DNA from 2 places in the Dactylosporangium sp. NPDC048998 genome. Region 2 is predicted to be linked to the other one. Evidence: predicted binding sites of a transcription regulator. Region 2 holds the regulator's gene; the other holds the start of a gene.

Region 1 (11,855 bases), on a different contig from region 2:
GCGTTTGATCCAATAAGCGTCGAAATCGGCGAACGACGTCAGCTCGAGTTCCACGAGCCATTTCGTCGCCGAGACGTATCCATACAATCCCGGCACCACCATGCGGACCGGAAAACCGTGCGCGATCGGCAGCGGCTCGCCGTTCATGGCGATGGCGAGCATGGCGTCGCGTCCGTCGCGCAGGACCGCCGTGGGGGTGCCCGCGGTGAACCCGTCGATCGAGCGGCTCACGACCTGGTCGGCGCCCTGCTTGGGGCGCGCCTCGTCGAGCAGGTCGGCGACGCGCACACCCTGCCACTTGGCGTTGCCGATGAGCCCGCCGCCGACCTCGTTGGACACGCACGCGAGCGTGATGTACCGCTCGATCATGGGCCGCTTGAGCAGCTCCCGGTAGCTGATGGTGATCTCCTTCTCGACCCGGCCGTGAATGCGCAGCGTCCAGTCCTCGCTGGCCAGCTGGGGTACCACCAGCGCGGTGTCGATCAGGTAGAAGTCCTTGTTCGGGGTGACGAACGGGGCGAGATCGGGCAGGCCCGCGTCGGCCGACGGCGGCAGGGGCGCCACCGTGTCCGGCGGGAGGCTGGGCAGGTCGATCGCGGCCCGGTCCGCCTCCACGCCGCGGCGCGTCGACCACCAGCGGCTCGCGAAGCCCGCGACGGCGGCCGCGGCGAGCGTGTAGCCGGCGGCGCGCAGGAACCACCGGCGCTCCTCGGGGGTCGCGTTGTACCCCGCCTCGTGGCTGAGCAGCCAGCGCAGGACGGCGGCGCCGGCGAGCACGCCGGCCAGGGTGGGGACGAACGCGTACCACGGGGCGTTGTGCCGGCTGAGCGCCGCGGCGATGCCGACGACCCCGAAGACGGCGATCCCGAGGTACCCGATGATCCGGCGCCGGGTCGCCAGTATCCCGATCACCGCGGCGAAGACGGCCAGCACGACGATCGTGCCGATCGTGAGGGCGAGCTTGTCGTAGGTGTAAAAGACCGAGACGGCGAAGTCCTTGACCCCGGCCGGCACGCTGTCGATGACCACGCCGCCGACGCTGACCAGGGGCGACGTGGTGGCCCCGGTGAGGATCGCGACGGCTTCGGCGACGCCGAGCGCGACGGCCGCGGCGGCCAGCCCGGCGAGCGCCCCGAACCTACGAGTCTGCACGCCCCAAGCATGCGGCGATCGTCCCGGCGGCTCCAAGACCGGTAATGAGTCCCTAATCTTTTCCGCCGCCGCCCGATCGGCGAACGGCCCCGGGCGCAAGCGCCCGGGGCCGTCCGGTGTGGCACTCGGCCGGGTCAGAAGCCCGGGCCGTGCGAGTGGCCGTGCCCGTGGCCGTGACCGCCGGCGGCGGGCTCCGGGGCGGTCGGCTTGTCGACGATCAGGCTCTCCGTCGTCAGCAGCAGGCCGGCGATCGACGAGGCGTTGGCGACCGCGCTGTGCGTCACCTTCACCGGGTCGACGATGCCCGACTTCACCAGGTCGACGTACTCGCCCGTGGCGGCGTCCAGGCCGTGGCCGAAGTCGAGCGCCGTGACCTTGCCGACCACGACGTACCCGTCGAAGCCGGCGTTCTGGGCGATCCACCGCAGCGGCTCGACCAGGGCCTTGCGCACGATGGAGACGCCGACCTTCTCGTCGCCGGTGAGGCCGAGGTCGCCGTCGAGGACCGGGACGACCTGCGCCAGGGCGGCGCCGCCGCCCGGGACGATGCCCTCCTGCACCGCGGCCTTGGTCGCGGAGATCGCGTCCTCGATGCGGTGCTTGCGCTCCTTCATCTCGACCTCGGTCGCCGCGCCGGCCTTGATGACCGCGACGCCGCCGGCGAGCTTGGCGACCCGCTCGTTGAGCTTCTCCTTGTCCCAGTCGGAGTCGGAGGCCTCGATCTCCTTGCGCAGCTGCTCGACGCGCCCGGCGACCTCGGACTGCTCGCCGCCGCCGTCCACGATCGTGGTCAGGTCCTTGGTGACCACCACGCGGCGGGCGGTGCCGAGCTGCTCCAGGCCGACGCCCTCGAGCTTGTAGCCGAGCTCGGGGGCGACCAGCTCGGCGCCGGTCAGGATCGAGATGTCCTGCAGCATCGCCTTGCGACGGTCGCCGAAGCCGGGGGCCTTGACCGCGACGATCTTGAACGTCTTGCGGATCGCGTTCACGACGAGGGTCGACAGCGCCTGGCCCTCGACGTCCTCGGCGATGATCAGCAGCGGCTTGTTGTTCTGGACGATCTTCTCCAGGAGGGGCAGCAGCTCCTCGATGGCGGAGATCTTCTGGGTGGTGACGAGGACGTACGCGTCCTCGATCACCGCCTCCTGCGCCTCCGTGTCGGTCACGAAGTGCGGGGAGATGAAGCCCTTGTCGAACTGCATACCCTCGGTGACCTCGAGCTCGGTCGTGAGGGTCGAGCCCTCCTCGACCGTGATGACGCCGTCGCGGCCGACCCGCTCCATCGCCGAGGCGATCAGGTCGCCGATGGCGGCGTCCTGCGCGGAGATGGTCGCGACCTGCGCGATCTCGGTGTGGCTCGCGACCGGCGTGGCCTTCTCCTTGAGCGCGTTCACGACCGCGGCCGCGGCCGCGTCGATGCCGCGCTTGATGCCGGCCGGGTTGGTGCCGGCTGTCACGTTGCGCAGGCCCTCGCGGACGAGCGCCTGGGCCAGGACCGTGGCGGTGGTGGTGCCGTCGCCCGCCACGTCGTTGGTCTTGGTGGCGACCTCTTTGACCAGCTGGGCGCCGAGGTTCTCGTACGGGTTGGCGAGCTCGATCTCCTTGGCGATCGTCACGCCGTCGTTGGTGATGGTGGGGGCACCGAACTTCTTGTCCAGGACGACGTTGCGCCCCCGGGGGCCGAGCGTGACCTTGACCGTGTCGGCCAGGCGGTTGACGCCGTGCTCCAGCAGGTGGCGCGCCTCGTCGGAGAAGCTCAGGATCTTCGCCATGCTTGTGGATTCCCTTCAAAGCGACACCGCCCCGGCTGCCTCGCGCCTGCGCACGGGTCCGGGGCGGTGGCCACTGCTTCTAGTGAGTTGCTTGTTGAAACGCGGTCACTTCTCGATGACGGCGAGCACGTCGCGGGCGGAGAGCACCAGGTACTCCGCGCCGGCGTACTTGACCTCGGTGCCGCCGTACTTCGAGTAGATGACGGTGTCGCCGACCTTGACGTCGATCGGCACCCGGTTGCCCTTGTCGTCGATGCGACCCGGGCCGACCGCGATGACGGTGCCCTCCTGGGGCTTCTCCTTCGCGGTGTCCGGAATGACGATGCCCGAGGCGGTGGTCGTCTCAGCCTCGTTGGCCTGGACCAGGATGCGGTCCTCGAGCGGCTTGATCGCAACCTGCGTCGCGGTAGTCACGGGCATACCCTCCTGGGGTATCGAGCTTGCTATCGAGTGCCCGGTGAAGCCGTCGTCGCGGGTGCCGGCTCCGGCCGGGTTTACTGGCACCCTCCACCGGAGAGTGCTAATCGGAGGTTATGTCGGCGGCTAGCACTCCGTCAACTAGAGTGCCAGACACGCCGCGAAATCACCCCGGGATAATCGCCGGGTGGAGCTCAACGACGTGCAGACCCTCGAAACCGAGGCCGGGCGGGCCGCGCTCGACGCGGCGGCCGCGCTGCCCGACGGCGACCCGCTCGCCGCGGCCTCCGCGCTGCGCGCCCGCGGGTTCGCGCCGTCCCTGGCCGCCGCCGCGCTGACCCAGGTCGCGCTGCGCCGCCGCGCGGCCGCGAAGTTCGGCGCGGACGCCGCCGTGATGCTCTTCACCCGCGCCGGGCTCGAGCAGGCGACCCGGGCCGCGGTCGCGCGCCGCCGGGCCGCCCGGCTGGCCGCCGCGGGCGTGCGCCGCGTCGCGGACCTGGGCTGCGGTGTGGGCGCCGACACCATCGCGTTCGCCCGGGCGGGGCTGCGGGTGCTGGCCGTGGACGCATCCGCCGCCACGGCCGCCGTCGCGGAGGCCAACGTCCGCGCCCTGGAGCTGGCGGATTCGGTACTCGTGGAGACCCGCGACGCCACCGAGGTCCCCCTCGACGCCGTCGACGCCGTGTTCTGCGACCCGGCGCGCCGCACGTCGGGCGGCCGGCGGGTGTTCGACCCGCGCGCGTACTCCCCGCCCTGGGACTTCGTCACCGGCCTGCCCGGCCGGGTGCCGCACACGGTGCTCAAGCTCGCCCCCGGCATCGACCACGCCCTGCTGCCGGCCGGCGCCGAGGGCGAGTGGGTCTCGGTGGACGGCGACGTGGTCGAGGCGGCCGCGTGGTGCGGGCCGCTGGCCGCGGCCCCGCGCCGGGCCACCGTGCTGCGCGGCGCGGACGCGTTCGAGCTCACCGGCACCGGCGACGAGCGCGCCCCGGCGGGCCCGGTCGGCGCCCACCTCTACGACCCCGACGGCGCCGTGGTCCGCGCCCACCTCGTGGCCGAGCTCGCGGCGGAGCTCGACGGCGTGCTGCTGGACCCGACGATCGCCTACATCACCGCGGACGCGGCGACGCCCACCCCGTTCGGCCGCCGCTACGAGATCCTCGACCGGCTGCCGATCGCCCTGAAGAAGCTGCGGGCCGCGCTGCGCTCGCTCGACGTCGGATCCGTGCAGATCCTCAAGCGCGGGTCCGCCCACGACGTCGACGACCTGCGCCGGCAGCTGCGGCTCGAGGGCTCCCGCGCCGCGACGCTCGCGCTGACCAGGATCGCCGGGGAGCCCGCCGCGCTGCTGCTCACACCAGCGGATAGCCCAGGCGCCGCTGCAGGTCGTTGAGCGCGTCGTCGGCGAGCAGGTCGGGCGGGCGCAGGCCGAGCTGGCCGAGCAGCTGGCGGCCGGTGTCGCGGCACATCTCGTACGTCAGGCGGTCGTTGAGCCAGCGCAGCCACTCGACGATGTCGTTGACGTAGAAGGCGACGCTCTGCTCGGAGTTGCGCTGCCGGCGCTCCTCGGCGACGACCAGCAGCGCCGCCGCCAGGCGCTTGCGCGGGAAGTCGTGCCCGGCGAGGGCGTCTGCGAACGCGTCGGCCCGATGCCGCGGCGCGGTCGGCGACACCGTCAGCTTCGGAAACGGCGGCTCGCCGGCGGTCCAGACCTGCGCGCTGCGGGGCACGAACTCGGGCTCGAGCACGACGTCGACGCGGGAGGCGTGCCCGGGGTCGTCGACCGCGACCAGCACGCGCGGGCTGTGGCTGTTCACCTTGGTGACGTACCGCGACAGCCCGGTGCCCTCCTCGACGCAGAACTTCGCGTCCGGCAGCTTCAGCAGCCCGTCGAAGACCAGCCGGCCGACCCGCGGCCCGGCGCCCTGCCACAGCCGCACCCGCACCAGCCCGACCTGCGGCCGGGCGGCGATGCGCACGTGGTGCTCGGTCGCGGTGACCGCCCCCTCACCGTCGAACACCGACAGGTCCACGCCGTTCGTCGCGCCGAGGAACAGGTGGCCGTGGCCGAGGTACAGCTGGACCGCGCCGATCTGCATGTCGCTATTGTGGGCCAGTGGCGAGCAAGGGCACCCCCGCGACCGCACTGCTGACGCGCGCGAAGATCGCGTTCACCCCGCACACCTACGAGGTCGACCCGCGCGCGGCCTCCTACGGCGAGGCCGCCGCCGAGGCGCTGGGCGTCGACCCCTCGCGGCTGTTCAAGACCCTCGTGACCACGGTCGACGGGCAGCTCACCGTCGGCGTGGTGCCGGTCTCCTCCTCGCTGGACCTCAAGGCGCTGGCCGCCGCGGTCGGCGGCAAGCGCGCCGCGATGGCCGAGCCGGCCGCCGCCGAACGCGCCACCGGCTACGTGACCGGCGGCATCTCCCCGGTCGGCCAGCGCTCCCGGCTGCCGATCGTCATCGACGACTCCGCGTCGCAGCTGCCCACCATGTACGTCTCGGGCGGGCGGCGCGGGCTGCAGATCGAGCTGGCCCCCGCCGACCTGGTCCAGGTCACCGGGGCCGCCCTGGCGCCGATCGCGGCACACTGACAGCATGGTCGCCGTGCGGGCATCCGACGAGGACCGGCAGCGCGTGATCGCGGCCCTGCAGCGGCACACCGAGGCGGGCCGGCTCACCCTGGACGAGTTCTCCGACCGGGTCGGCATCGTCTACGCGGCCAAGACGCTCGACGAGCTGCGCGCCGCGATCGTCGACCTGCCGGCGCTCGCCCCAGCCGCGCCGCCGCCGGCGTCGCACGGCGACCGCCAGCTGCTGCTGACGTTCGCGCTCGCCATCCTGGCGGTGGCGCTGATCGGGACGGTCTACACGCTGTTCCACTAGGCCCTACTTGGTCCCGTGCCACGACCGCCACAGGGCCGCGTAGGCGCCGCCGGCCTCCACCAGCTCGTCGTGGCTGCCCAGCTCGGTGATCCGGCCGTCCTCCACGACCGCGACCCGGTCCGCGTCGTGCGCGGAGAAGAGCCGGTGCGCGATCGCGACCACGGTCCGGCCCTCCAGCGCGCCGGCCAGCGAGCGCTCCAGGTGCCGGGCCGCCCGCGGGTCGATCAGGGACGTCGCCTCGTCGAGCACCAGCGTGTGCGGGTCGGCGAGGACCAGCCGGGCCAGCGCCAGCTGCTGGGCCTGCGCCGGGGACAGCGCGAGGTCGGTGGTGTCCAGGCCCTCGGGCAGCGCCAGCGCCCAGTCCAGCGCGTCGACGGTGGCCAGGGCCGCGCACAGCTCCTCGTCGGTGGCCCCGGCGCGGGCCAGGGTCAGGTTGTCCCGCAGGCTGCCCAGGAAGACGTGGTGCTCCTGCGTCACCAGCGCGACGTGGCCGCGCAGCTCGTCCAGTGGGAGCTCGGTCAGCGGTACCGCGCCCAGCTCCACCGAGCCGGCCCGGGGCGCGTGGACCCCGGCCAGCAGCCGGCCGAGCGTCGACTTGCCCGCCCCCGACGGGCCGACCATGGCGAGCCGCTCGCCGGGCCGGATCGCGAGGTCGATGCCGTGCAGGACGTCGCGGCCGTTGACGTACGAATACCGCACGCCCTTCGCCACGAGCTGCTCGTCCACCGGCCGCGGGCCGCCCGCCGGCACCGGCTCGGCCGCCGCGGTGCGCACGCCGACCAGGCGCGCGAACGAGGCCAGGCCGAGCTGCAGCTGGTCGAAGTACGACAGGATGCGGTCCAGCGGGTCGATGATCGCCACGAAGTACAGCACCGCGGCGGTCACCTGCCCGACCGTCGCCCAGCCCTCCGTCACGAACCAGCCGCCGGCCACCAGCGTCACCGCGGCCGGCAGCGCGTAGCCGAACTCGGTGAGCGGGAACCAGACCGTGCGCAGCGACAGGGTGTACATCGCCGCCGAATAGGTCCCGGCGAGATGCTCCTGCGTCCGCTCGATCCGGCGCCGCGGCAGCCGCAGCGTGTCGACGGTCCGGGCGCCCTCGACGGTCTCGGTCAGCCCGTCGGTGAGCCGCGCATACGCCGCCCCCTCGCGCAGGTAGCCCGCGGTCGCGCGGCGGAAGTACCAGCGGGAGCTGAAGTACAGCAACGGGACCGCGACCAGGCCCGGCAGCAGCAGGATCGGCCCGACCAGCGCGATGGCGCCGAAGGTGAGCAGCATCTGCAGCAGCCCGACCACGATCGCCGGCAGCGCGGCCTGCACCGACTCCGAGGTCTGCGAGACGTCCCGCGAGGCCCGGCTGAGCAGGTCACCGGTGCCGGCACGCTCCACGGTGGACAGCGGGACCGCGAGCACCCCGTCGACGAACTCCTCGCGCAGCCGGGCGAGCACCAGCTCCGCGAGCTGCGCGGCGGCCAGCCGGGCGTAGCGCACCAGCACCGACTGCGCGACCACAAACCCGGCGATGGCCAGCGCGATCCGGTCGACGGTCCAGGTCGTGGTGCCGGCCGCGACCCGCTCGACCAGCGCGCCGAGCAGCGGCGGCGCGGCCAGCCCGGCCACCGCGGCGGCCAGGTGCAGCGCGAGCACCAGGGCGAGCCGCCCGGGATAGGCGGCGAACAGGCCGCGCAGGTAGGCGCGCACCTGCGCCGGTCCGGCGATCGGCAGCATCAGTCCTCCCCGCGGGTCACGGTTGCGGCGTACTCCGGGCAGGTGTCCAGCAGCTCGCGGTGCGGCCCGGTCGCGGCGACCCGCCCGTCGGCGCCGACGAACGCGACGGTGTCGGCCCGGTCGAGCAGCAGCGGGCTGGTCGTGCAGACCACGGTCGTGCGCCCGGCGCGGGCCGCCGGCAGCCGCTCGGCGATGCGCGCCTCGGTGTGCGCGTCGACCGCGCTCGTCGGCTCGACGAGCACCAGCACCGGCGGGTCGAGCGCGAGCGCCCGGGCCAGCCGTAGCCGCTGCTGCTGGCCGCCGGAGAAGTCCCGCCCGCGCTCGGCGATCTCGGTGTCGAGGCCGTCGGGCAGCGCGTCGACGATGTCCCGCGCCGCCGCGTCGTCCAGCGTCGCGCCGTCGCCGACCTCCTCCCGCAGCGGGCCGCGGAACAGCCGCCCGTCGTTGTCGGCGAGCACGATCCGCCGCCGCACGTCCTCCAGCGCCATTTCCCGCAGCGGTACCCCGTGCAGGCGGGCCGAGGACCCCGGGGCGAGCAGCGCGATCCGGTCGGCGATGGCCGCCGCGTCCTCCGGGCGCACGGCCGCCACCGCCGTCAACCGGTTCTCGCGCACGACCAGTCCCGAGTCGGGGTCGTCGAGGTCGCCCGGCTCCGCCGGTACCGTATCCGGGGGATCCTGAAGATCCGGCTCGATCTGCAGCAGGTCGACCACCCGCCGCGCGCTCACCAGGCCCCGCGTCACCTTGTCGGCAAACTCGGTCAGCGTCCGCAGCGGCGCGATCAGGAACGCCGCATACGCGTAGAACGCGACCAGTTCGCCCGGCGTGATCCGGCCCGCCACCGCGAACCGCGCGCCGAGCCACGTCACCAGCGCGACGAAGCACCCGGGCAGCAGGATCTGGGCCGCCTCCAGCATCGACTCGACCCGGGCGACCCGCACGCCCGCGAGGCGCACGCGCTGGGACTCGGCGCGGTACCGCGCGGAGAACACCGCCTCGCCGCCGACCCCGCGCAGCACCCGCAGCCCCGCCACGATGTCCGCGGCCCGCCCGGTGAGCGCCCCGGCGAGGTCACGCTGGTGCCGCCGCCGGTGGTGCAGCGGACGCAACAGCAGCCCGACCACGGCGACCAGGACCGGCACGCCGAGCACCACGACCAGGCCGAGCGGCACCGACACCCGCAGCAGCAGCGCGGAGACGACCACGATCGACACGACGGCGCCGCTGCCGCGCGCGGTGATGTCCATCGAGTACCCGATGTGGTCGAAGTCGGTGGTGCCGATGCTGACCACCTCGCCCGTCGCCACCCGCCTCGGCAGCGTGGCCCCGAGCCGCGTCGCGTGCCGCACGGTCACCTGCATGGTGCGAAAGCCGGCGCTGAGGAAGTTCGAGATCGCGAACCGGTGCCGCATGATCCCGGTGAACGCGGTCGCGGCGCCGAGCCCGAGCACCCCCGCCGCCGCCCAGAGCAGCCCCCGCCGGTCGTGCCGCGCGAGCGCGTCGACCCCGGCCCCGATGGCCGCCGGCACGAGCGCCTGGCTGACCATCCACACGATGCCGAAGCACACACCCCCGGCGATCAGCGAAATCTGGTGACGCGCGATCCAGAGCAGGTATCGGGCGGCCGACCGGCTGTCGGGCTCGCCGGGCTCGGCAAGGGGCAGTCTGCGCACAATCCCCGACCGTAACCGCAGCCCCCGGGTGGGCGCCTTACATTTTTCAGCGGTCGACCTGCGTGAAGTCCCAGAACTGCGGCTTGCGCGCAACCAGGTGCGACGGCGGCTCGGCAAACCCCTCGGGCGTGCTGCCCCGCCACTTGGACACGACGACGAGCCGCTGATCCGTCGAGGCGTATACCTCGCTGCTCATGTGCATCGGGTGCACCTCGACCTTGGGCAGCATCGCCTCGCAGACCCAGGACAGCAGTTCACCGAACGCCTCCTGGTGCGCCCTGACCTCCCACATGCGCACGATCACGGCGCTGGACTCTACTCCCACACGATCCCCCTCGATGACCATGGTGGACACCCACGGCCGCTCGCTCAAGCCCGGCGCGGCCAACTCTTGATCATGTGTAAAAAGTGGCTGCCATCACAGCCATCCTTTACACATCAAGTCCGGCAAGCCGAGCCTGCTGGAGCGCCTGAGGGCGTGGCCCCCGCCACGCCCGGTCCCGGAACTTTGCGACGCTCCGGCCCTACGCCGTGACGAGCGTGATCGGCATGGCCGAATCCGAGGGCAACCCCAGCGACCCCGGCGCCGCTCCCGCGGCCACCAGATGCGACCCGAGCGCCGCCACCATGGCGCCGTTGTCGGTGCACAGCTTCGGTCGCGGCACACGCAGCGTGATGCCGTACTTGTCGCAGCGCTCCTGGGCCATGGACCGGATCCGCGAGTTGGCCGCCACGCCGCCGCCGATCACGAGCGTCTCCACGCCGTGCTCCCGGCACGCGTCCACGGCCTTCGCGGTGAGCACGTCACACACCGCCTCCTGGAAGCTCGCCGCCACGTCGTTGACCGGCACCGCCTCACCGGCCCGCTGACGCGCCTCGACCCATCGCGCCACGGCCGTCTTCAGCCCCGAGAACGAGAAGTCGAACCGGTGCTCGGCGAGGTCGCGCGGCGCGGTGAGCCCGCGCGGGAACGGGATCCCCGCCTGCCCCTCGCGCGCCGCCCGGTCGATCGGCGGCCCGCCCGGGAACGGCAGCCCCAGCAGCCGCGCCACCTTGTCGAACGCCTCGCCGGCCGCGTCGTCGATGGTCGCGCCCAGCGGCACCACGCCGCCGGCCAGGTCGTCGACCCGCAGCAGCGAGGAGTGCCCGCCCGAGACCAGCAGCGCGATCGCCGGCTCCGGCAGGGCCCCGTGCTCGAGCGTGTCGACGGCGACGTGGGCGGCGAGGTGGTTGACGCCGTAGATCGGCTTGCCCGCGGCCAGCGCATATGCCTTCGCGGCGGCCACCCCCACCAGCAGCGCGCCCGCCAGTCCCGGCCCGGCCGTGACCGCGATGGCGTCCACGTCGGACAGTGTCACGCCCGCCTTGTCCAGCGCCCGCTGCATCGTCGGGACCATCGCCTCGAAGTGCGCCCGGCTCGCCACCTCGGGCACCACGCCCCCGAACCGTGCGTGCTCGTCCACGCTCGACGCGATCTCGTCCGCGAGCAGGGTGTGCCCGCGAACGATCCCGACGCCGGTCTCGTCGCACGACGTCTCGATCCCGAGGACCAGCGGCTCAGTCTTCGTGCTCACGCATCATCACCAGTGCATCCGTATTGCTGGGCTGGTAGTAGCCGCGGCGGATGCCGACGGCCTCGAACCCGTACTGCGCGTAAAGCTTCTGCGCCGGCGCATTGTCGACGGCGACCTCGAGCAGCACCTGCCTGACCCCGCGCCGCTCGGCCTCGTCGAGCAGCGCCTCCAGCAGCAGCCGCCCGATCCCGCGCCGCTGCGCGTCCTTGCGCACGCCGATGTTCTGTATCCACGCCTCGTCCGGCGGCGCCACGGCGAGCCCGCCATATCCGACGATCCGCCCCGCCCCAGCATCGCCGCCGGAGCCACCCGAGGCGGCGGGAGGCGCGGCCCGGTCCAGGGCGACCAGGTAGTGATGCCCGTTGGCCAGCTCGTTCCAGAACATGCCGGCCGACCAGCGCTCCTCGCCGAACAGCTCGTCCTCGATCGGCAGCAGCTCCTCGATGTGGAACCACCGCAGCTCGGCCAGCATCACCGCGCTCACTGCAGGGCCGGTTTCCGCTCGCCGGGCAGGACCGCGTCGGGGCGGCGCAGGTAGAGCGGGGTCAGCGTCTCGCCCGGCGCCTTGGCCCGCACGCGCTCGGCCGCCAGCTCGGTCAGCGCGAGCGCGGACGGGTAGCTCGGCCCCTCGACGGGAAGGCCGAGCACGTC
Region 2 (11,855 bases):
GGACTCGGGGTCGATCATGTCGTGCAGCGCGTCGTACAGCGGGCGCAGGTACGGATCGATCTTGTCATACAGCGTGCCGGGCAGAAAGCCCAGTCGCTCGCCGGCCTCGACCGCGGGGCGGGTCAGGATGATCCGGTTGACCTGCTTGGCCTGCAGCGTCTGGACGGCCTTGGCCATGGCGAGGTAGGTCTTGCCGGTGCCCGCCGGCCCGATGCCGAACACGATGGTGTGCTGATCGATCGAGTCGACGTAGCGCTTCTGGCCCAGGGTCTTGGGCCGGATGGTGCGGCCCCGCCGCGACAGGATGTTGAGCGTCAGCACCTCGGCCGGGCGCTCGGCGGTGTTCTGCTGCAGCATGCCGACCGTGCGCCGGACGTTGTCCGGGGTCAGGATCTCACCCTTGCGCACCAGCTCGATCAGCTCGCTGAAGATTCGCTCGGCCATCGCGTTGTCGGCGGCCGCGCCGGTGATGGTGATCTCGTTGCCCCGCACGTGCACATCGCTCTGCACCGACCGCTCGACGAGCTTGAGGATCTCGTCGCCGGCCCCGAGCAGCCTGACCATAACGTGCGGGTCGGGAACAGTGATCTTGCTGATGGCCCGCACGGGCTGTTCCGACGATGCTGCCGGCACGGGGTTTGGGGTCTCGGTCATACCTTGGCCGCGTTGGGCCTCAAGCACCTGCTTCCGGGCTCGCTCCAGCCTGGGCTCATGTCCAGGCTCTTCATGGTATCGGCTGACCGCCCGCGCGACCGTTCCCATTTTCGCCACGAACCGGTTCGGCCGATCATGCCGTCTGCCGCCATTCGCCCGCGGGGGCGGTCCTGTCCTGGTAGGGAGGCAGATGACCGATTCAATTGGAGGCCCCCAGCCATGGCCGAGCGCACCGGATACATCGACGGCGAGCCCTGCTGGGCGGACGTCGTGGCGGCCGACGTACCGGCCGCGCAGCACTTCTACGAGGCCGTGTTCGGCTGGACGTACGCGGACACCGGGGCCGATTTCGGCCATTATGTGATGTGCATGAAGAATGACCGGGTCGTCGCCGGGATGAGCCCGCCGATGCCCGGGTCCGAGCAGCTTCCGGCAGCCTGGAGCCTGTACCTCATGTCGCACGACCTGGCGGGCACCGCGCACCGCATCGAGGAGCACGGCGGCAAGCTGCTCGTGCCGCCGATGGAGATCACCGACAACGGCCGCATGCTGTTCGCCACGGACCCGTCGGGCGCGGCGTTCGGCGCCTGGGAGCCGGGCCGGCACACCGGCTCGCAACTGTTCGACGAGAACGGCGCCCTATGCTGGGCCGAGGTGACAACGCGAGAACCGACCGTGATCGACTTCTTCTACCGCGGCGTCTTCGGTTACCGCCAAACCAGGATCCCCACCGTTGCCGGCTCCGGGGACGAACCCTTCGACTACTCAGCGTGGAGCCTCGGTGACGCCGACCCGGTCGCGGGCCGCCTGACGATGACCGCGGAGTGGGACGGCGTGCCGGCCCACTGGACGGTCTACTTCGCCACCGACGACACGGACGCCGCCGCGGAGCGGGTGCTGGCCGCGGGCGGCCGGGTGCAGCACGGCCCGTTCGACTCCCCGCACGGCCGCCTGGCCGTGATCGAGGACCCGAACGGCGCGGTTTTCACGATCATTTCTCGCTGTTACTAGCCTGGCTCTCGCTTCGCTCGAGCATCGGTGGGGGGGTTCCCACCCCACACCCCCCATGCCCGCTCCGCGGGCACCTCCTGCCGGCGCTGCGCGCCCCTGCGTCGCCGTTGCGGCCTCCTGCGGGCGCTTCGCGCGGCACTCGCCGCTTCCTGTGGGCGCCTTCGGCGCGGGGCACGCCAGGTCCGAAACCTAGCCTGGCGCGCGCCTCCGGCGCGGGCGCGCGTGGGGGGTTCCCACCCCACACCCCCCATGCCCGCTCCGCGGGCACCTCCTGCGGGCGCTGCGCGCCCCTGCGTCGCCGTTGCGGCTTCCTGCGGGCGCTTCGCGCGGCACTCGCCGCTTCCTGTAGGCGCCTGCGGCGCGGGGCACGCCACGTCCGAAACCTAGCCTGGCGCGCGCCTCCGGCGCGGGCGCGCGTGGGGGGTTCCCACCCCACACCCCCCACGCCCGCTCCGCGGGCACCTCCTGCCGGCGCTGCGCGCCCCTGCGTCGCCGTTGCGGCCTCCTGCGGGCGCTTCGCGCGGCACTCGCCGCTTCCTGTGGGCGCCTTCGGCGCGGGGCACGCCACGTCCGAAACCTAGCCTGGCGCGCGCCTCCGGCGCGGGCGCGCGTGGGGGGTTCCCACCCCACACCCCCCATGCCCGCTCCGCGGGCACCTCCTGCCGGCGCTGCGCGCCCCTGCGTCGCCGTTGCGGTTTCCTGCGGGCGCTCCGCGGGTCAGAAGCGGTGGCCGTCGAAGGCCTCCTGGCCTCGGGTGAAGCGGTACGTTGCCCAGTGCATTCGCACGACCGTGCCGTGCTCGTCGCGGGTCAGGCGGAGCAGTTCGCCGGTCTCGCGGCCGGAGACCGTGCGGAACAGGTCGGGCTGGCCGTCGACCGGGGCGAACACGGCCGGCGGGCGCTTGGCGGGCGCGTCGACGGCGCGGGCGTACAGGGTGCCGTCGCGCCAGCTGAACGCGTATTCGAAGCCCTCGCCCCACCACCGGCCCAGCACGGAGCGGTACTGCGCCGGGGCCTGCGGGCCGGGCACCCACGGCGCGATGTCGGCCGGGTCGTGCTCCGCCACGGCGGCGAGCAGCTCGTGCGGCAGCTCGAGGATCTCTCCCGCCGTACCGGATGAACCGAGAGATGCCACGCCGAGGGCCTTGGGCGTGCCGGAGCCGCCGATCCGGCCGTACGCGGCGGCGAGGAACCCGGGCATCGCGCCGTCGTGGCCGACGTGCACGACCCGCTCGCCGCCGGGCTGCGGGTGCAGGATGAGGCCGAGGCCGAAGGCGCGCGCCCAGAGGACGTCCTCGGTGATGGCCTGCGGTACCCGCATCTCCTCGACGGTTGCGGCGGCCAGCACGGTGCCGTTGGGGTCCATCCCGCGCGGGTCGGCCAGGAACGCGGCCCAGCGGGCCAGGTCGGCGGCGGTGCTCCAGAGCTGGGCGGCGGGGCCGACGGCGCCGAAGTCGTCGGGCGGCTCGGGGTGGGCGTAGTCGGACCAGGCGTCGACCTGGTACCCGACGACGGGTCGCTGCGGCGTGACCGCGACGTCGTGCAGGCCGAGCGGCTCGAGGATGCGCTCCCGCAGGGCCTCCTCCCAGGTGCCGCCGCGCAGCCGGCCGACGAGGTGGCCGAGCAGGGCGATCGCCAGGTTGGAGTAGTGGAAGCGCTGGCCGGGGCGCAGCACCTGCTCGGCGCGGTCGAGCTGGCCGAGCAGGCCCTCGACGTCGGGCGCCTGCATGGTGTCCCACACGTCGCCGAACGGCTCGCGCTGCAGGCCGGACAGGTGCGAGAGCATGCGGCCGATGGTCAGCTCGCCGTGGGCCTTGACGGGCAGGTGCCGGGCGATCTGGTCGTCGAGGTCGAGCAGTCCGTCGTCGCGGCACTGCATGACGAGCACGGCGGTGAACGTCTTGGTGATCGACCCCATCCGCAGCTGGCTGGAGGCGTCGACCCCCTCGCCCACCTGGAAGGTCCACAGTGGACGGTCGGCCCGGTGGACGGCCACGCTGAGCGCCGGGACCCGGGCCTCCGCCTGGACCCTTCGGGCCATCCTTTCGTACCGCTGAGCCGGCTTCATGCCGCGACCATGGGCCCGAGCGGCCCGCCGCCGAGCACGTGCGCGTGCACGTGGAAGACCTCCTGGCCGGCGTTGCGGCCGACGTTGAAGATGACGCGGAACCCGCCCTCGGGCAGCCCCTCGGCCTCGGCCACGGCGGCGCAGGCGGCGAGCACCTGACCGGCCAGCGCGGGGTCGGCCTTGGCGATCTCGACGACGTCGGTGTGGTGCGCCTTGGGGATCACCAGCACGTGGACCGGCGCCTTGGGTGCGATGTCGCGGAACGCCAGCGTCGTGTCGGTCTCGTGCACGACGGTCGCCGGGATCTCGCCGGCGACGATGCGGCAGAACAGGCAGTCACTCGTCACGAAACGCATCTTAGGGGGTCGCAGCGGGTCGATCTTGACGGTTAGGGTACCCGCATGGCTGCACGAAGGGTCTTGGTCACCGGCGCCTCGCGCGGGATCGGCGCGGCGATCGCTCGGGCGTTCGCCGAGCGCGGCGACCGGGTGGCGGTCCACCGCCGCACACCGGGCGAGCCCGACCTGCCGGGCGACGGCCACGCGGTCGTCGGCGGCGACCTGGCCGACCCGGAGGCGACCCGCGCGATGGTCGACGCCGCCGCCGAGGCCCTGGGCGGCCTCGACGTGGTCGTCAACAACGCGGCCGTGTACGTCGAGCACAAGATCCTCGACACCGGGTACGACCGCTGGCAGGCCGCCTGGCGCGACACCCTAGCGGTCGACCTGCTCGCCCCGGCCAACGTGTGCTGGTGCGCGGCCCGCTACCTGGGCCCGGGCGGCCGGATCGTCAACGTGAGCTCGCGCGGCGCCTACCGCGGCGAGCCGGACCATCCGGCGTACGGCGCGGCGAAGGCCGGCCTCAACTCCCTCACCCAGAGCCTGGCGAAGGCGCTGGCGCCGCGGGGGATCGCGGTGACGGCGGTCGCCCCGGGCTTCGTGGCCACGGACCTGGTGGACTCGCTGCTGGCGTCGCAGGAGGGCGCGGCGATCCGGGCGCAGAGCCCCTTCGACCGAGTGGCGCAGCCGGAGGAGGTCGCCGCGGCGGTGCTGTTCCTGGCCTCCCCGGAGGCGGAGTGGTCCTCGGGCGCCGTGCTGGATCTGAACGGGGCGAGCTACTTCCGCTGACGAGCCGTCAACAGCGCCCGTGGGCGGTGGCTCGGCGGTGCCGGGTCACCAGCGGCCGAGGCGCACCGACAGGGCCGAGACCGCGGCGGCGCCGGCCGTCGACGTGCGGAGTACCTCGCGGCCGAGGCGCACCGGGGTGCCGCCGATCGACGCCAGCTCCTCCGGGGCCACGCCGCCCTCCGGGCCGACGACCAGGGTGATCTCCCCGGTGGCGGGCAGCGCCACGGCGGACAGCGGCTCGCTCGCCTCCTCGTGCAGGACGAGCACCGTGCCGGTCAGGGCGAGCTGCCGCGTCGAGCGGGCCTCGGTCACCTCCGGCAGCCAGGGGCGGCGCGACTGCTTGGTCGCCTCGCGTGCGGTCGAACACCAGCGCTCCAGCGGCTTCGCGTCCCGCCACCGGGCCACGCTGCGGGCCGCCTGCCAGGGCACGATCCGGTCCGCGCCGACCTCCGTCAGCAGTTGTACGGCCAGTTCGCCCCGCTCCCCCTTCGCGATCCCCTGCACGACGGTGATCGACGGGTCGGCGGGCGGCACGTGCTCGGCGGGGTCGAGGGCGAGGTCCAGGGTGCCCTTGTGCGCGGCGAGCACGACGCCGCGGGCCAGGCCGCCCCGGCCGTCGCAGAGCAGCAGCGCCTCCCCGGCGGTGATGCGCTGCACGTTGGCGGCGTGATGGCCCTCGGCACCGGCCAGCGTGAAGCGGTCACCGGAGGGCAGCTCGTCGACGAGGAAGAGCGGCGGGCTCATGCCGTCGCCTCCGCCCAGTCTGGCTCGATGAGGCCGGTGATCGACCCAGACCAGGCGCCGCTCCGCTCCGGACCGCTCATGCGGGACCCTCGACGCCCCGGCCGCGGCGAGCGGCAGGCCCGATCACGCGTGGCCGTTGAAGGCGTCGCGCATCCGGGAGAAGAAGCCGCCCTGCTTCGACAGCTCGGCGACCTCCTCGCCGCGGCTGCGGGCAAACTCGCGCAGCAGCCGCTCCTGCTCGGGCTCGAGCCGGGTCGGGGTGCGCACGTCGAGGTGGACGTAGAGGTCGCCGCGGCCGGTGCCGCGCAGGTGGGGCACGCCCTTGCCGCGGATGCGCAGCGTGGAGGTCGGCTGGGTGCCGGCCTTCACGTCGACCGTCTCCTCGCCGTCGAGGGTCTTGATGGTCAGCCGCGTGCCGAGGGCCGCGGCGGTCATCGGGACGGTGACGCGGCAGTGCAGGTCGTCGTCCTTGCGGGAGTACACGTCGTGCGGGCGCTCGTGGATCTCGACGTAGAGGTCGCCAGGCGGGCCGCCGCCGGGGCCGACCTCGCCCTGCTGGGCGAGGCGGATGCGCATGCCGTCCTCGACGCCGGAGGGGATCTTCACGGTCAGCGAGCGGCGGGTGCGGACCCGGCCGTCGCCGCCGCAGGTCGCGCACGGGTGCGGGATGATCGTGCCGAAGCCCTGGCACGCCGAGCACGGGCGGGCCGAGACGACCTGGCCGAGGAAGGTGCGCTGGACCGACTGGACCTCGCCGCGGCCCTGGCAGATCTCACAGGTCTGCGGGTGGGTGCCGGGCGCGGTGCCGGCGCCCTGGCAGGTGGTGCAGACGACGGCGGTGTCGACCTGGATCGGCGCCTCGACGCCGAACGCGGTCTCGTGCAGGTCGAGGTCGAGGCGCAGGATCGCGTCGGCGCCGGGCCGCACGCGCGGGCGCGGCCCGCGGGCGGACTGGGTGCCGAAGAAGGCGTCCATGATGTCCTGGAAGCCCACGAACGCGCCGCCGGCCGGGCCGCCGGCGCCGCCGCCGTTGGGGGCGAGCGGGTCGCCGCCCAGGTCGACCATCTCACGCTTGCGCGGGTCGGAGAGGACCTCGTACGCGGCGTTGATCTCCTTGAACTTCTCCTGCGCCGCCGGATCGGGATTGACGTCCGGGTGAAATTCGCGGGCCAACCGACGGTAGGCCCGCTTGATCTCATCGGCCGTGGAGTCCCGCTTGACGCCGAGAATCCCGTAATAGTCCTTCGCCACGTGAGTCCTATGCCCCTGAGATAGATGTCAACTCTGTGCCAGCAGGTCGCCGACGTAGCGTGCCACGGCGCGCACGGTCGCGATGTTTGCGGGATAGTCCATGCGGGTCGGGCCGAGCACGCCCATCCCGCCGACCACCATCGAGCCGGGTCCGTATCCGGTGGCCACGATGGATGCGGTGCGCAGGTCCTCGATCTCGTTCTCGTCGCCGATGCGCACCCGCGTGATGCTGGGCTCGACCTCGCCGAAGAGCTTGAGCAGGATGACCTCCTCCTCGAGCGCCTCGAGGATCGGCCGCAGCGAGCCCTGGAAGTCCAGCAGGCCGCCGCGGGCCAGGTTGGCGGTGCCGGCGAGCGCGATGCGCTCCTCGGCCCGCTCGACCAGCGTCTCCAGCAGGACCGCCGACAGGACCGTCATGGGCGGCCGCAGGCCGGGCGCCGCCTCCTCGACGAGCGCCTGCACCAGCGGCGGGGTCTCGGCCAGCCGCTGGCCGACCAGCTTCTCGTTGATCATCCGGCGCAGCTCGGTCACGTCGTCGGCGAGGATCGGGCCGGGCAGGTCGACCAGGCGCTGTTCCACCCGGCCGGTCTCGGCGATCATCACGACCATGATCCGCGTGGTGGAGATCGGCACCAGCTCGAAATGTCGCACGCTCGCGCGCGACAGGCTCGGATACTGCACCACGGCGACCTGCCGGGTGAGCTGGGCGAGCAGCCGGACGGTGCGATGGACCACGTCATCGAGATCGACCGCGCCGATGAGGAACCGCTCGATCGCCCGGCGCTCGGCCTGGCTGAGCGGCTTGACCCGGGAGAGCTTGTCGACGAACAGCCGGTAGCCGGCGTCGGTGGGCACCCGGCCCGCACTGGTGTGCGGCTGCCTGATATACCCCTCCTCCTCCAGCACCGCCATGTCGTTACGGACCGTTGCCGGGGAGACCCGCAGGTTGTGCCGCTCGACGAGGGCCTTGCTGCCTACCGGTTCCTGAGTGGCGACGTAGTCCTCGACGATGGCGCGCAGCACTTCAAGCTTCCGCTCGTCAAGGGCCATGGCACCTCCTCAAGGACTGGCACTCCCAACTAGTGAGTGCCAGTCTACGTCAGTCGCGCGGGGGCACGCGATGATCGTTTGGCGCACGATAGACGGCACGGGCGCTGGACTGGGCAAAAGTTGTCCAAAAGAAGTCATGTCGTGTCGCTGGCGCCACTTGATCGATGCACCTACCGTGGCCCACATGAGTGAACCACCTCGCCCCCCGGGGGAATACGGCTCGCCGTCGGACCCCAACGCCGGGTACCCGCCCCAGCCGCCCGTGTCGGGCGGCGGTTACGCTCCGCCCCCGTCCAGCGGCGGCGGCGCCTACGCCCCGCCGCCCACGTCCGGCGGCGGGTACCAGCAGCCGGGGTACCAGCAGCCCGGGTACCAGCAGCCCGGATATCAGCAGCCTGGATATCAGCAGCCCGGGTACCAGCAGCCGGGGTATCAGCAGCCCGGCGCGTACGGCCCGCCCGGCGGCGCCCCGGTCGGCTACGCCAACAGCGACGAGAAGACGTGGGCGCTCATCGCCCACTTCGGCGGGATCGTGGTCGGGTTCATCGCGCCGCTCGTGGCGCTGCTGGCCAAGGGCAACGAGTCGCCGACGGTCAAGGCGCACGCGACAGAGGCCCTGAACTTCCAGATCACGTGGGGCATCATCCTGTTCGTGGGTGCCCTCCTCTCGGTCTGCACGTTCGGCCTCACGCTGATCGCGCCGTGGGTCGTGGTCATCGTCTTCGCGATCCTCGGCGGCATGAAGGCCAACAACGGCGAGCTCTACCGCTACCCGATGACCTTCCGCTTCATCAAGTAAGGCTCACAGTCCGATCGAGGGCGGCCCCCGCAACGGGGAGCCGCCCTCATCACGTCAGGGCGCGGGCGACGCCGTCGGCGAGCAGCCGCCCGCGCAGGGTGAGCACCGCCCGGCCGGCGTCGAACGCGGCCGGCTCCAGCTGCCCGTCGGCGAGGCAGTCCCGGGCGCCGGACAGCCCGGCCGCGTCGAGCGCGGATAGCGGCAGGCCGTCGGCGAGGCGGATGCGCAGCAGGACGTCCTCCATGTGGCGTTCATCCGGCGTCAGTACCTCACGGGCCTGCCCCGGCGACGCGGAGTCCGCCAGCCGCGCCGCGTACGCGTGCGGGTGCTTGACGTTCCACCAGCGCACGCCGCCGACGTGGCTGTGCGCGCCCGGGCCGAGCCCCCACCAGTCGCCGCCCCGCCAGTAGAGCTCGTTGTGCCGGCACGGCGAGTCCTTCGACCAGTTCGAGACCTCGTACCAGGCGAAGCCGGCCGCGGCGAGTGCCTCGTCGGCGGCGAGGTACCGGTCGGCGGCGACGTCGTCGTCGGGGAAGGGCAGCTCGCCCCGGCGCATCCGGGCGGCCATGCGGGTGCCGTCCTCCACGATGAGCGCGTAGGCGCTGACGTGGTCGACCCCGGCGTCGACCACGGTGCGCAGCGAGGCGGCGAAGTCCTCCGGGCGCTCCCCCGGCGTACCGTAAATCAGATCCAGGTTGACCCGGTCGAACCCGGCGGTCCGGGCCTCGGCGGCGACCCGCGGCGGGCGTCCCGGGGTGTGCCGGCGGTCCAGCACGGCCAGCACGTGCGGCGCGGCCGACTGCATGCCGAGCGACAGGCGGTTGAAGCCGGCGGCCCGCAGCTCGCGCAGCGCGGCGAGGTCGACGGACTCGGGGTTGGCCTCGGTGGTGACCTCGGCGCCGGCGGCCATGCCCCAGGTGCGGTCGATGCCCTCCAGGATGCGCCCCAGCTCGGCCGGGGGCAGCAGGGTCGGCGTGCCCCCGCCGAAGAACACGGTGTCGACGCGCGGCGGGCGGACCACCTTCGCGGCCAGGGCCAGCTCGTCGAGCACCTGCTCGGCGTAGCCGGCGCTGAGCACGCCCTCGCTCGCCGTGTAGGTGTTGAAGTCGCAGTACCCGCAGCGGCTGGCGCAGAAGGGCACGTGCACGTAGACGCCGAAGCCGGACCGCCCGGCGCCGTCGGCGATCCCGTCGGGCAGCGCGCCGTCGCGCGGCATCGGCTCGCCGTCTGGCAGTGTTCCGGGCATTGCCCCAGTGTCCGCGAGCCGGGAGCTCGCGGCAAAGCGGGGGAACCGCGCGGGTCGAACCGCTGCGATTTTCCGGCGAGGGGCACTAATGTGCCCGCATGTCTCTCGTGCGGTCACAAACCGAGCGGGGCGTGGCGACGCTCACCCTCGACAGCCCGGCCAACCGTAACGCGCTGTCCACGGCCCTGATCGAGGAGCTACTGGCGGCGCTGGCGGCGGCCGACACCGACGACGCGGTCCGCGCGGTCGTGCTCACCCACACCGGCCCGGTCTTCTGCTCCGGCGCCGACCTCAAGGAGACCGCGGCCGCGTTCGGCTCGGGCCGGCCGCCGGTGAGCCGGCTCGGCGAGGTTCTCGCGGCAGTCTGGGAGAGCCGCAAGCCGGTCGTCGCCCGGGTGGCGGGGCCGGCCCGGGCGGGCGGGCTGGGGCTGATCGCGGCCGCCGACATCGCCGTGTGCAGCACCGCCGCGACGTTCGCGTTCTCGGAGGTGCGCATCGGGGTTGTCCCGGCGGTGATCTCCGCCACAGTACTGCCGCGGCTGTCCCCGCGGGCCGCCGCCGAGCTCTACCTGACCGGGGCGACGTTCGACGGGGCGCGGGCCGAGCGGGTCGGGCTGGTGACCGCCGCGGTGGACCCGGCCGAGCTCGACGCCGCGGTCGAGGGCTACCTGCGCGACCTGGTCCGCGGCGCGCCGGGCGCGCTGGCCGGCACCAAGGAGCTGCTGCGAGGGCGCAAGTCCGGCACATTCCGTGATGAGATCGCGGCCATGACCGAGCTGTCCGTCGGATACTTCGGATCCGCCGAGGGCATGGAGGGCATCATGGCGTTCCGGGAGAAACGGGATCCGAATTGGGTCCCGGACGGCGTTTTCTGACGCCGCCGGGTGGCGCCGGACACGTACGCTGTTCGACCTGAGCGACGGAGGTGACGATGCGTGGTCGAAGACTGGTGACGGTGGCGGTCCTGGCCGGCGTCGCCGTCGCGCTGTGCGCCTACGTCGTGATCCACCAGGTGGGCGACAACATCCCGCTGCGCATCCCCACCCTAGGCAAGGCGTGCGTGGTCAACGCCGGCAACGCCTCGGTCAACGCCACCGGAGACGGTTCCGGCGAGGTCGTGCTCGACCCGGAGCAGCTGGCCAACGCCGCGACGATTACCGCGGTCGGGCTCACCCGCAAAATCTCGCACCGCGGGCTGGTCGTCGCGCTGGCCACCGCGTGGCAGGAGTCGAAGCTGGAGAACCTCGCCGGCGGCGACCGCGACTCGATCGGGCTGTTCCAGCAGCGGCCGAGCCAGGGCTGGGGCCGGCCGGAGCAGATCGCCGACCCGCGCTATGCGGCCAACGCGTTCTTCACCTCCCTGCTCAAGGTCAAGGGCTGGGAGAACATGCGGGTCACCGACGCCGCCCAAGCGGTGCAGCGCAGCGCGCACCCGGAGGCCTACGAGAAGTGGGTCGACGAGTCCGAGATCATGGTCCGCGCGCTCAGCGGCGACGCGACCGGCGCGGTCGCCTGCAGCGTCAGCGAGGCGGCCAGCCGCGGCCCGGAGGCGGCTCGCGCCCTGGGCGCGAGCCTGAAGCTCGACTGGGGCAGCATCAGCACCGCCGACGTGGCCGACCTGGTCGGGGTGGCGCTGAAGGTCCGCGAGCCGAAGTCCGGCTGGCAATACGCGCACTGGCTGGTCGCCCACGCCCAGGACCACGGCGTGAAGCGGGTCGTCTTCGCCGACATGCAGTGGACGGCGTCGAGCGGAGCGTGGGCGCACGTGACGGAGCGTGGCGGCATCAACGCCGGACCGGCCGGCGAACGGGTCGTCGCCGAGGTCTACTGAGGACCCTGACGTTCCGCGCGACCAGCGGGTTGTCGCACTTTCGGACATTGTCCGGTGGACAACTCCCGAGTCGGA

What was found. Region 2 encodes HrcA, which represses chaperone genes, less so after heat shock. Its sites were predicted from a motif close to GGTTNGCACNCTCNNNNNGAGNGTGCNAACC; they were not measured.
Region 1: the regulator HrcA is predicted to act here: its motif matches at 3,420-3,450, upstream of groES (co-chaperone GroES).

Annotation. Positions count from the first base shown of each region.
Region 1 is NZ_JBICTV010000003.1:357,345-369,199, reverse strand. It holds gene ACGFI8_RS09125 (molybdopterin-dependent oxidoreductase) at 1-1,152, opposite strand, end outside; gene groL (chaperonin GroEL) at 1,287-2,924, opposite strand; gene groES (co-chaperone GroES) at 3,030-3,344, opposite strand; gene ACGFI8_RS09110 (methyltransferase domain-containing protein) at 3,529-4,734, shown strand; gene ACGFI8_RS09105 (hypothetical protein) at 4,694-5,440, opposite strand; gene ybaK (Cys-tRNA(Pro) deacylase) at 5,458-5,937, shown strand; gene ACGFI8_RS09095 (DUF1707 domain-containing protein) at 5,942-6,229, shown strand; gene ACGFI8_RS09090 (ABC transporter ATP-binding protein) at 6,233-7,957, opposite strand; gene ACGFI8_RS09085 (ABC transporter transmembrane domain-containing protein) at 7,957-9,630, opposite strand; gene ACGFI8_RS09080 (hypothetical protein) at 9,677-9,934, opposite strand; gene tsaD (tRNA (adenosine(37)-N6)-threonylcarbamoyltransferase complex transferase subunit TsaD) at 10,155-11,204, opposite strand; gene rimI (ribosomal protein S18-alanine N-acetyltransferase) at 11,188-11,676, opposite strand; gene tsaB (tRNA (adenosine(37)-N6)-threonylcarbamoyltransferase complex dimerization subunit type 1 TsaB) at 11,685-11,855, opposite strand, start outside.
Region 2 is NZ_JBICTV010000009.1:176,888-188,742, reverse strand. It holds gene ACGFI8_RS22620 (PhoH family protein) at 1-654, opposite strand, end outside; gene ACGFI8_RS22615 (VOC family protein) at 874-1,665, shown strand; gene ACGFI8_RS22610 (serine hydrolase domain-containing protein) at 2,383-3,705, opposite strand; gene ACGFI8_RS22605 (histidine triad nucleotide-binding protein) at 3,729-4,079, opposite strand; gene ACGFI8_RS22600 (SDR family NAD(P)-dependent oxidoreductase) at 4,134-4,859, shown strand; gene ACGFI8_RS22595 (16S rRNA (uracil(1498)-N(3))-methyltransferase) at 4,905-5,603, opposite strand; gene dnaJ (molecular chaperone DnaJ) at 5,727-6,854, opposite strand; gene hrcA (heat-inducible transcriptional repressor HrcA) at 6,882-7,904, opposite strand; gene ACGFI8_RS22580 (DUF4870 domain-containing protein) at 8,089-8,703, shown strand; gene hemW (radical SAM family heme chaperone HemW) at 8,753-9,949, opposite strand; gene ACGFI8_RS22570 (enoyl-CoA hydratase-related protein) at 10,048-10,824, shown strand; gene ACGFI8_RS22565 (hypothetical protein) at 10,875-11,780, shown strand.